DNA from 4 places in the Streptomyces sp. NBC_01429 genome. Region 2 is predicted to be linked to each of the others. Evidence: riboswitches for the same ligand, from Rfam matches in the RefSeq annotation. Region 2 holds a riboswitch; each other region holds the start of a gene.
The links. A riboswitch is a leader RNA that binds a small molecule or an ion and turns the genes downstream of it on or off. The one in region 2 is predicted to bind cyclic di-AMP.
Positions count from the first base shown of each region.

Region 1: it holds a riboswitch for cyclic di-AMP, as region 2 does, so the genes downstream of both, OG627_RS12820 (transglycosylase family protein) here and OG627_RS07000 (LysM peptidoglycan-binding domain-containing protein) in region 2, are expected to answer to the same signal.
Region 3: it holds a riboswitch for cyclic di-AMP, as region 2 does, so the genes downstream of both, OG627_RS18670 (M23 family metallopeptidase) here and OG627_RS07000 (LysM peptidoglycan-binding domain-containing protein) in region 2, are expected to answer to the same signal.
Region 4: it holds a riboswitch for cyclic di-AMP, as region 2 does, so the genes downstream of both, OG627_RS12505 (C40 family peptidase) here and OG627_RS07000 (LysM peptidoglycan-binding domain-containing protein) in region 2, are expected to answer to the same signal.

Region 1 is NZ_CP109599.1:3,025,809-3,027,999, reverse strand. Features, by position in the region: gene OG627_RS12825 (transglycosylase family protein) at 1-445, shown strand, start outside; cyclic di-AMP (ydaO/yuaA leader) riboswitch at 795-968, shown strand; gene OG627_RS12820 (transglycosylase family protein) at 975-1,697, shown strand; gene eno (phosphopyruvate hydratase) at 1,937-2,191, shown strand, end outside.
Region 2 is NZ_CP109599.1:1,705,671-1,707,861, forward strand. Features, by position in the region: gene OG627_RS06995 (nitrilase-related carbon-nitrogen hydrolase) at 1-151, shown strand, start outside; gene OG627_RS07000 (LysM peptidoglycan-binding domain-containing protein) at 220-1,017, opposite strand; cyclic di-AMP (ydaO/yuaA leader) riboswitch at 1,022-1,206, opposite strand; gene OG627_RS07005 (hypothetical protein) at 1,299-1,625, shown strand; gene OG627_RS07010 (substrate-binding domain-containing protein) at 1,966-2,191, shown strand, end outside.
Region 3 is NZ_CP109599.1:4,272,416-4,274,606, reverse strand. Features, by position in the region: gene OG627_RS18670 (M23 family metallopeptidase) at 1-923, opposite strand, end outside; cyclic di-AMP (ydaO/yuaA leader) riboswitch at 935-1,091, opposite strand; gene OG627_RS18665 (SDR family oxidoreductase) at 1,345-2,109, opposite strand.
Region 4 is NZ_CP109599.1:2,952,112-2,954,302, forward strand. Features, by position in the region: gene OG627_RS12500 (ATP-dependent DNA helicase) at 1-772, opposite strand, end outside; cyclic di-AMP (ydaO/yuaA leader) riboswitch at 1,078-1,253, shown strand; gene OG627_RS12505 (C40 family peptidase) at 1,252-2,191, shown strand, end outside.

The DNA of each region.
Region 1 (2,191 bases), 1.3 Mb from region 2:
CGAGGGCGTGACCGGCTCCGGGAAGGGCGACCAGGGCACCGGCCAGTCGGGCAGCGGCTCCTCGGCCTCCCCCGGCACCGGCTCCTCGGCGTCGGACGACCAGGGCGACACGCAGACGGACGAGCCCACGACCTCCGGGTCCTCCTCCACCCCCGCGCCCGGAGCCACCGGTTCCGCGAGCCCCTCCGGCTCCGGCACCACCGAGCCCTCCAAGGGCAAGCACCGGGGCGCCGCCGCCAACGAGGACGGCGCGTCGGCCGATTCGGGTACGGAGCGCGAGCCGGACGACCGCGCCTCGCGCGGCGGCGGCTCGGGCCGTACCGGCGGCAGCCTCACCGGCGTGACGGGTGGTGAGGAAGCCGGTCAGGGTGAATCCGTCGTCGTCGGCGGCGAATCCCTCTCCGTCGTGATCGGCACCCAGAAGGTCGCCGGCGGCTGGGTCTGAGTGAACGGGGCGCCGTTGACGCCGACGGCGCCCCGCTCCGCCCTGGCCAGAGGCGTGGCCGCGCGGCCAAAAGGGCCTCGATCGAGGGGCAGTTAGCTGCCTTATGTCCGCTTCTGCGCAAATGAGACAAGGGTCTCTTTGCCGCAACTGCGGTCTTTTGGCCCGCCGGTTGATCCGATCGGCTCCCACCTGCGGAAACGGGGTGGCCCCCCGGGGCCGGAAGGGCGATTCCTCCCGGATGTCCTTCTTTGAACAACCGGTGGGCCTGTGATTACGGTCTGAACCGCTCGCACCGCGGGCCCCGTCGACCGGAACGCCGAATCCTGCCGCCGGTCGGGGGGAGTAGTCGTCGCGTCAAGCGCCGAAGGCAGGAGCGGGGGACCCAAAGGTTCGCGCCGGTCCCGGCCGTCGAGAGACGGTCCGGGCACGGCTTGGGGTGAAGCCGCGTGTGAGAGCACGCGGCCGGGCAACTCACTTGGCCCGAACCCGACAGCTGACCTCGTAGGCGTCGGTGAGGAGATGCTCCATGCTGCTGTTTTCCAGCAAGGCCAAGCACCGTCGTCCGTCCAAGGCGGTCCGCTACGCCACACTCGCCGGCATCACCGGTGCCGCCGTCGCCGCCCCGCTGATCGGCGCCACCTCCGCCTCCGCCGCCACCGCCTCCGAGTGGGACCAGGTCGCCCAGTGCGAGTCCGGCGGCAACTGGGCCATCAACACCGGCAACAGCTTCTACGGCGGCCTCCAGTTCACCAGCTCCACCTGGGCCGCGTACGGCGGCACCGCCTACGCCCCCCGCGCCGACCAGGCGTCCAAGTCCCAGCAGATAGCCGTCGCCGAGAAGGTCCTGGCCGGCCAGGGCAAGGGTGCCTGGCCGAGCTGTGGCGTGAACCTGTCGAGCGCCTCGTACAGCGGCGGCTCCGGTACGCAGGCCGCCCCGAAGCAGCAGTCGGCCCCCAAGCAGCAGTCCGCCCCGAAGCAGCAGACCGCCCCGAAGCAGCAGTCCGCTCCTCAGCAGCAGGCGCAGCCGCAGTCGAGCCGCGCCGAGGCGCAGCCCGCCTCGCGTAGCCAGAGCCGTCCCGTCACGATCAAGAAGGGTGACGGCGAGTACAAGGTCAAGTCCGGCGACACCCTCTCCAAGATCGCCACGGCCCACAAGGTCGAGGGCGGCTGGAAGAAGGTCTTCGACCTCAACAAGGACATCGTCAAGGACGCCGACGTCATCTACCCGGGCCAGCAGCTCCACCTGAGCTGACCCTCCTCCCGGGCCGCCCCGCGCGGCCCGGGCACACCACCCCGATCTCCCCGGCCCGGCGCGTTCACCCCCGTACGCGCCGGGCCGGGGTCTGCGCCGTACGGCCCGGCTTTCCGGCGTTACCGGTCAGTACGGGACGATAGGGGGCGGGCTCGGGCCGACCGATCATCCCGGGCCGGTTAGGCTCATGGCGCAAGGCCACTGAGAGCTTGCGCCCATGCGTCACATCCCAGAAGGAGATGCTCGTGCCGTCCATCGACGTCGTCGTAGCCCGGGAAATCCTCGACTCCCGAGGCAACCCCACGGTCGAGGTCGAGGTCGGCCTCGACGACGGCAGCACCGGTCGTGCTGCTGTCCCCTCCGGTGCCTCCACCGGTGCGTTCGAGGCCGTCGAACTCCGCGACGGAGACGCCAGCCGCTACCTGGGCAAGGGCGTCGAGAAGGCCGTCCTCGCCGTTATCGAGCAGCTCGGCCCGGAGCTGGTCGGGTACGAC
Region 2 (2,191 bases):
CGGGGAGGGCATCCTCACCGCCGAACTCGACCTGGGCGACCTCGCCCGGGGCCGGTTCGACCTGGATGTGACGGGGCACTACGCCCGGCCCGACATCTTCACCCTGGACGTGGACGAGACCGCGCGGGACGTCCTGTCCGGGGAGCGATGAGGGGCCGGGCGTCCATGAGGGGCCTGCGTCCATGAGCGGCCGGGCGGCGGCCGTCACGGCGGGGACCGTCAGTAGGGGCCGTTCACGTTGTCGATCGAGCCGTACCTGGCGGCTGCGTAGTTGCACGCGGCGGTGATGTTGGCGACCGGGTCGTAGCTGTTCGTCGACGTACCGGGCACGTGGTACGCCTGGAACGTGGGATCGATGACCTGGAGCAGCCCCTTGGACGGGATGCCGGCGGCGGCGTTGGAGTCCCAGTTGTTGATGGCCGCCGGGTTGCCCGAGGACTCGCGCATGATGTTGCGGTAGATCCCGTTGTACGAGCCGGGGATGCCGTGCGTGGCCATGACGTCCAGCGACTCGCGGATCCAGCCGTCGAGGTTGTTGGAGTACGTCTTCAGCGCGGCCGGCGCGGTGTCGGCGACGGTCTGGGTGGCGATGTCGGTGGTCTTCGCCGTGGCGCTCTTCGTCGTGGCGGCCTTCGCGGAGGAGGGCTTCGCCGTGGTGGCCTTCGCCGTGGAACCGAGGGTCAGCTTGAGGCCGGGGAAGATGCGCGACGGGTTGCTTCCGATGGCGCTCCGGTTGTCCTCGTAGAGCTTCTTCCAGCCGCCGGTCACGGAGTGCGCCTTCGCGATCCTGGACAGCGAGTCACCGGCGACGACGGAGTACGTCAGGGGGGCCTGCCGCGTGACACCGGCGGGGGCCGCCGCCGTCCCGGCGGGGGCGTATCCGGCCGAGGGCGCCGCCTGGGCGGTGGTCGCCGCCAGCAGCGGAAGCGCGAGTACGGCTCCCCCCGCGCTCACGGCGACGACACCACGAGCGAGCGGGCCGGTTCTGGGACGACGGTGCTTGGCCTTTGCGGACATGACGCATTCCTCTCCGTCGCCTGCGAGGTGAGCTGTCGGGTTCGGGCAGGAGATGCCCGGTCGCGCAGACGGCGACTTCACCCCGAGCCGGTCCAGCTTCTGAACCGGCGACTTACCTGGGTCCCCCGCTCCTGCCGTACGTGAGTAGGTGGGTTTCCGGGCAGCGGCAGGATTCGGCGTTCTGTCCGGAATGACGAGAACGTAAGCGAGAAGTCCCGGGAGAGACAAGTCCAGAATTCACACCGCAATACGAGGGGAGATTGCAGCCGGGAAGATCAGAAATGACTTTCACCCTCGCGGCGCCTCAACTCTCCTTTCCTGTGAGCGAAGTGAACGAGACCGCGCGCACCCCGAACGATCATCCACGTGACGCATGTCACGGCAGCGAGTGGATCTTCCCGCCCACAACACCACGCAGAAGACAACAAGATGCTGAATATCACCCATATCGCCATCGGGGACAACAGCTCCAAAACGCCCATATCGCCAAGGATGGCCCGCGCCGCCAACCAACAGAATTCTGGCGGCAACTTCCCTTTGCCCAAGAAAAGATCAGCGAGATCATAAGCCGTCCTGATGAGCCATCAATTCTGCGTTCGGCTTTTTGAAAGGGCGTCAGGAACGTCGTGCCGCGCCGGAAAGGCGGGCGCCCTGTTCGCGTTCTCCGCACCGACGCACCCCGCCGCGCCCGGCCGGCACTCCCGCCCCGCCCTGCCGCCCCGCCTCGTCGCCGGGTCCGGCGGCCCGCATCGCGCCGCCCGCGCCACTCCACCCGTCGCGCCACCCGCCGCGCCACCCGTCACACGACCCGCGTCACACCGCGCGTCCGGTGTATCGCTCCCGGTCAGCGGGGGTCCGTGCTCATGAGAGCAAAAAAATACGCATGTGTTGCCGGGAGGTTAATCGCGGACCTACTGTCCCTCGCCAGGACCACATCTGGAGGCCCACATGCGTATGAAGCGCATCTTCGGGATCTTTATCGCGACATCCACTCTTGCGTCACTGGCCGCCTGCTCCGTCTCCACCACCCCCGGTGGCACGGACAGCGGCAGCGGCGGCAAGAAGGCCGCGGGCGGCCTGTCCATCGGCTTCAGCCAGGCGACCCAGCAGTCGCCCTTCTACGTGCAGCTGCGCACCGGGGCCGAGCAGGCGGCCAAGAAGGCCGGGGCCAAGC
Region 3 (2,191 bases), 2.6 Mb from region 2:
TGGCCCGCCGTGACGGTCATCGAGGACTGGTGGGCGTACCAGATCTCCGTACCGTCATCCAGCTCCAGGACGGTGCGGTAGCCGTACGAGCCCGACCAGCCCGCCGACTTGACCGTGCCGCTGTGCACGGCCTTGACCGGCGTGCCCGTGGGGGCCGCGAAGTCCAGGCCGGTGTGCTGGCCGGAGGACCAGAGCGAACCGGCCTGGCCGAAGGTGGAGGTGATCGTGTACGAGGAGGTGGGGAGGGCGTAGCTGGCGGCCAGCTTGGCGAGGCGTTCCGCCTCGGCCTTCGCCTTGGCCTCCTTCTCGGCCTTCGCCTTCGCCTCCGCGATCTCCTTCTCGGCCGCGGTCTGCTGCTTCTTGGCCTGCGAGGCGGCCTCCACCACGGCGGCGGCCTCAGTGGCGGCCTTCTGGGTGGCGTCGGCCTCGGCCTGCTGCTGCTCGGCCTGCTGGAGGATGCGGGCGCGGAGCGCCTCGCCGGCGTCGGTGGCGCCCTGTTCGGTGTCCGCGACCGTCAGGCCGGCGGAGGTGAGGGGGGCCTGCGCCAGGACCTGCGACGCGGTGTCCTTCTCGGCGGTGGAGGAAGAGCCCATCCCCGGAAGGGACTTGGCGTCCGGAAGATTGTCCGCGATGACATCGGGCAGGGATATGGAGACGGCGGGCTTGTCCTGGGCCGTGGCGATGCCTCCGGCGCCGACGGCGGCGATGACACCCACGCCGAGGACCGTGGAGCTGCGGGCGAGCCCGCGCTGCTTGGCGACGCGGTGCCTGCCGCGGACGGGGCGGACGGTCTCCTCGGTGGGATTCCACTCCCCCCAGGCCCTCTCCGCCTCGCCGCCTTCACCTCGGCCATGGCCGAAGGAGTGGTTCTCGGGTGCGACGGTTGCTACGGGCCCATCGAGGGCAGGCTTGTTGGACGCCACTGGGGCGCGCTCCTTTCCTTCCTTCTCGCCTACCGGGTTAGCTGACGGGTTCGGAGCAGGAAGGTCTCCTACGGGTGTTCACGCTGCCCGCGCAAGGCAGCGAAAGCTCCCGATTCACCCCAATTGGTGGTTCCCCGGTTCCCTTGCGGGATTCGGCGCGTGCGCACGGTGCCATCTCTGGCGACGGCTGGGACAACCGCGCTGCGTTATCGAACGTTAATAGAGACCAGGGCGTTATTCCAAGCTGTTCCCGATGATCGTTAACAACTTCGCATCGGACACACCGGGACACAAGAACGCGCAAGCGGGCGAGTTGACCGGTCATCCGGGGCCTGCGCGTTTCTGACGGTGTGTCACCTGTTATGCGGAGGGGCACGCGCCGATCACACAGCGTGCCGACTCCCTGCGGGATGAGGGAGTGTCAGCCCTTGCGGCCCGGGAGGAGCATGTCCAGCGCCTGGGAGCGCTGTGCGACGAGGTCGTCGTAGGTGCCGTCGCGCTCGGCCCAGCGGTGCATGAGGACGCCCTCGACCAGGATCTCGTCAGGGGTGGGGTTCCTCGCGAGCAGCCCCATGACCTCGGTGGCGAAAACGTCGACTGGCAGCGCGCGCGGGTTCGCCTTCTCCTGTCCTGCCACGGCGACGGCCGGCGGGACCAGCTCGACGACGCTGACACCGGTGCCGTCGAGTTGCGCGCGCAGTGCCTCGGAGTAGGCGTGCACACCGGCCTTTGAAGCGGCGTAGGTGGGCATGGGCGCGAACGGCAGGAAGGCGATGCCGGAGGTGACGGTGACGAAGGTGCCGGCGCCACGTTCGAGCAGGTGCGGGGTGAAGGCGTCGATGACGCGGATGGTGCCGACCAGGTTGGTGTCGATCGTCGTACGCGCCGCCTCGAAGTGCGCCGGGTCGCGCAGGTCCTCCAGGAGCATGACGCCCGACATGGTCACCACGGTGTCCAGCTCGGGGTACGCGGCGAGTACGGCGTCACGGGCGCGTGCGACGGAGGCACCGTCGGTGACGTCCACGGCGAAGGTGCCGAAGCCCTCGTCGGAGAGTGCGGAGAGCGCCTCGGCGCCGCGACCGCCGACAGCCACGGTGCTGCCCGCCGCGGCGAACCGCCGGGCCAGTTCCCGGCCGATGCCCGAGGTTCCGCCGACGACGAGAACGGCACGGTCGGAGAGATCCATGAGGTCTTCCCTTCGGTTCGGAGCACCGCGGTTCGGAGCACCGCGGTGCGGAAGCGCCCGCGGCGGTCAGGCCGGCGGCGCC
Region 4 (2,191 bases), 1.2 Mb from region 2:
TCATGATGATGTCGTCGAAGTCCAGGGCGTTGGCCTCGCGCAGCCGCCCCTGGTACATCCGGTACGCCTCGGCGAGCATCTTCTCGAAGCCGTCGGCCGCCTGACCGGCGAAGGTCTCCTCGTCGATCAGCTCGTTCTTCAGGTTCGAGATCTTGGCGCTGAAGGACTTGGGCGGGTAGCGCTTGGGGTCGAGGTCCAGATCGCGGCAGACCAGGGCCATCAGGCGCTTGGAGTCGGCCGCGTCGTAGATCGAGAAGGACGAGGTGAAGCCGAGCCTCTTCGACTCCCGGCGCAGGATCCGCACGCAGGCGCTGTGGAAGGTCATGACCCACATGGCGTTGGCGCGCGGGCCGACGAGTTGCCCGACGCGCTCCTTCATCTCACCGGCGGCCTTGTTGGTGAAGGTGATCGCCAGTATCTGCCCGGGGTGGACGCTGCGGGTCCCCAGCAGATGCGCGATCCGGTGGGTCAGCACGCGCGTCTTGCCGGATCCGGCCCCGGCCACGATGAGCAGGGGCGATCCGGTGTGCACGACGGCGGCGCGCTGCTCGTCGTTCAGCCCGTCGAGCAGCGCGGCGGGATCGACGACCGAGCGCGGGGCGCCGTCGCGGTGGTACGGGTCCCGTGTCGGCGGCGCGTCGAACGCGCCCCCGAAGAGGTCGTCGGGCACCTGCTCCGGGGCGTGGTCGTCCGGCTCCTCGGGCGGCGGCGGGTGCCCGTCACCGGAGGGCTGGAGGTCCGCCAGGAAACTGTCGTCAAAGAGGCTGCTCATCGCCTTCCGAGTCTAGGCCGCCGCACTGACAGTCCGCGCCCGCCTCCCGAAGTCTCCGCGCCCGTGTGAGTTGCGCGACCCCGCCGAGCGGTGGACTCCGCACCCCCGCCGCACCTACGATCAAGCGATCAAGGAATTACCGAGCGTGACGCTATACCCTCCCTTGGCCCGCCTCGCACCTCACTCCCGCAAATGGTCACGAAAATGTTTCGGGCATATCGACCATCCACCTTCACATCAGCAGCACAATTTGGCTAGCGTGCTCGATCAGGCAGCCCGTATCCCCCAGGCGACCCACGCCAAGCGGGCGGCCCGCGCCGAATTCGGCCTTCCCGCAGGGAAGTTCGAAACCGGGGACCCACTCTGCACCACCGGGGTGAATCGGGCCGTACGCTTCCCCGTACGCACAAGGCCCGTAGGGCAGCCTTCCGTTCCGCCCGAACCCGACAGCTAACCCGGTAGGCGGTCCACGGAAGGAGATGCCGACCTTGGCGTCGCATCGCAAGTCGCGCACCCGTAGCGGCGTAGGCACCAACTCCCCTGCCGTCGGGGTCACCACGGCCGCCATCGCCTCGGTCACGCTGCTGTCGACGCAGGGCGCGGCCGCCGCGCCCGCCGAGCCGAACCCCTCGGTCGAAGAGGTACAGAAGAAGGTCGACGACCTGTACCGCCAGGCCGGGAGCGCGACGCAGCAGTACAACAAGGCGAAGACGGCCACGGCGAAGCAGAAGAGCACGGTCGACCGGGTACGCGACAACGTCGCCAAGAGCGCCGACAAGCTGAACGAGGCCCGCCGCACGCTCGGTTCGTACGCCGCCACGCAGTACCGCGAGGGCACCGTCGCGCCGACCGCCGCCCTGATCTTCGCGGACAGCCCGCAGTCGTTCCTGGAGCAGAAAGAGGTGACGGACCGGCTGGCCGAGCGCCGGCAGGGCGCCGTCGCGGACTTCCAGTCCCAGCAGGCCGACCTGGCGCGGCAGCGCGAGCGGGCCACCGAGAGCCTGGAGTCGCTCGCCGACTCGCAGACCTCGCTGCGCACCAGCAAGGAGACCGTCCAGAAGAAGCTGGCCGAGGCGCGCACGCTGCTGACAAGGCTGACCTCCGAGGAGCGGGCCCGGCTGGCCGCCCTGGAGCGCAAGAAGGAGGACGAGGCGCGGCGCGAGGCCGAGGCCAAGTCCAAGGCGGCTGCCCACGCCGCGGCGCGGGCAGCCGAGCGCGAGCGGCAGGAGCGCCAGGAACGGCGCGAGCGGCAGGAGCAGCCCTCCGCCGCCGGGCCCGAGTCCCCGGCCGCCACGGGCGCGGGTACGACGGGCACGGGTACGACGGGCACGGACGCCGGCGCCGGTACGGCAGGCGCTACGGGCAGCACCGCGGGCGGCGCCGCGGGAGGCGCCGCGGGAGGCACGCCCTCCTCGGCGG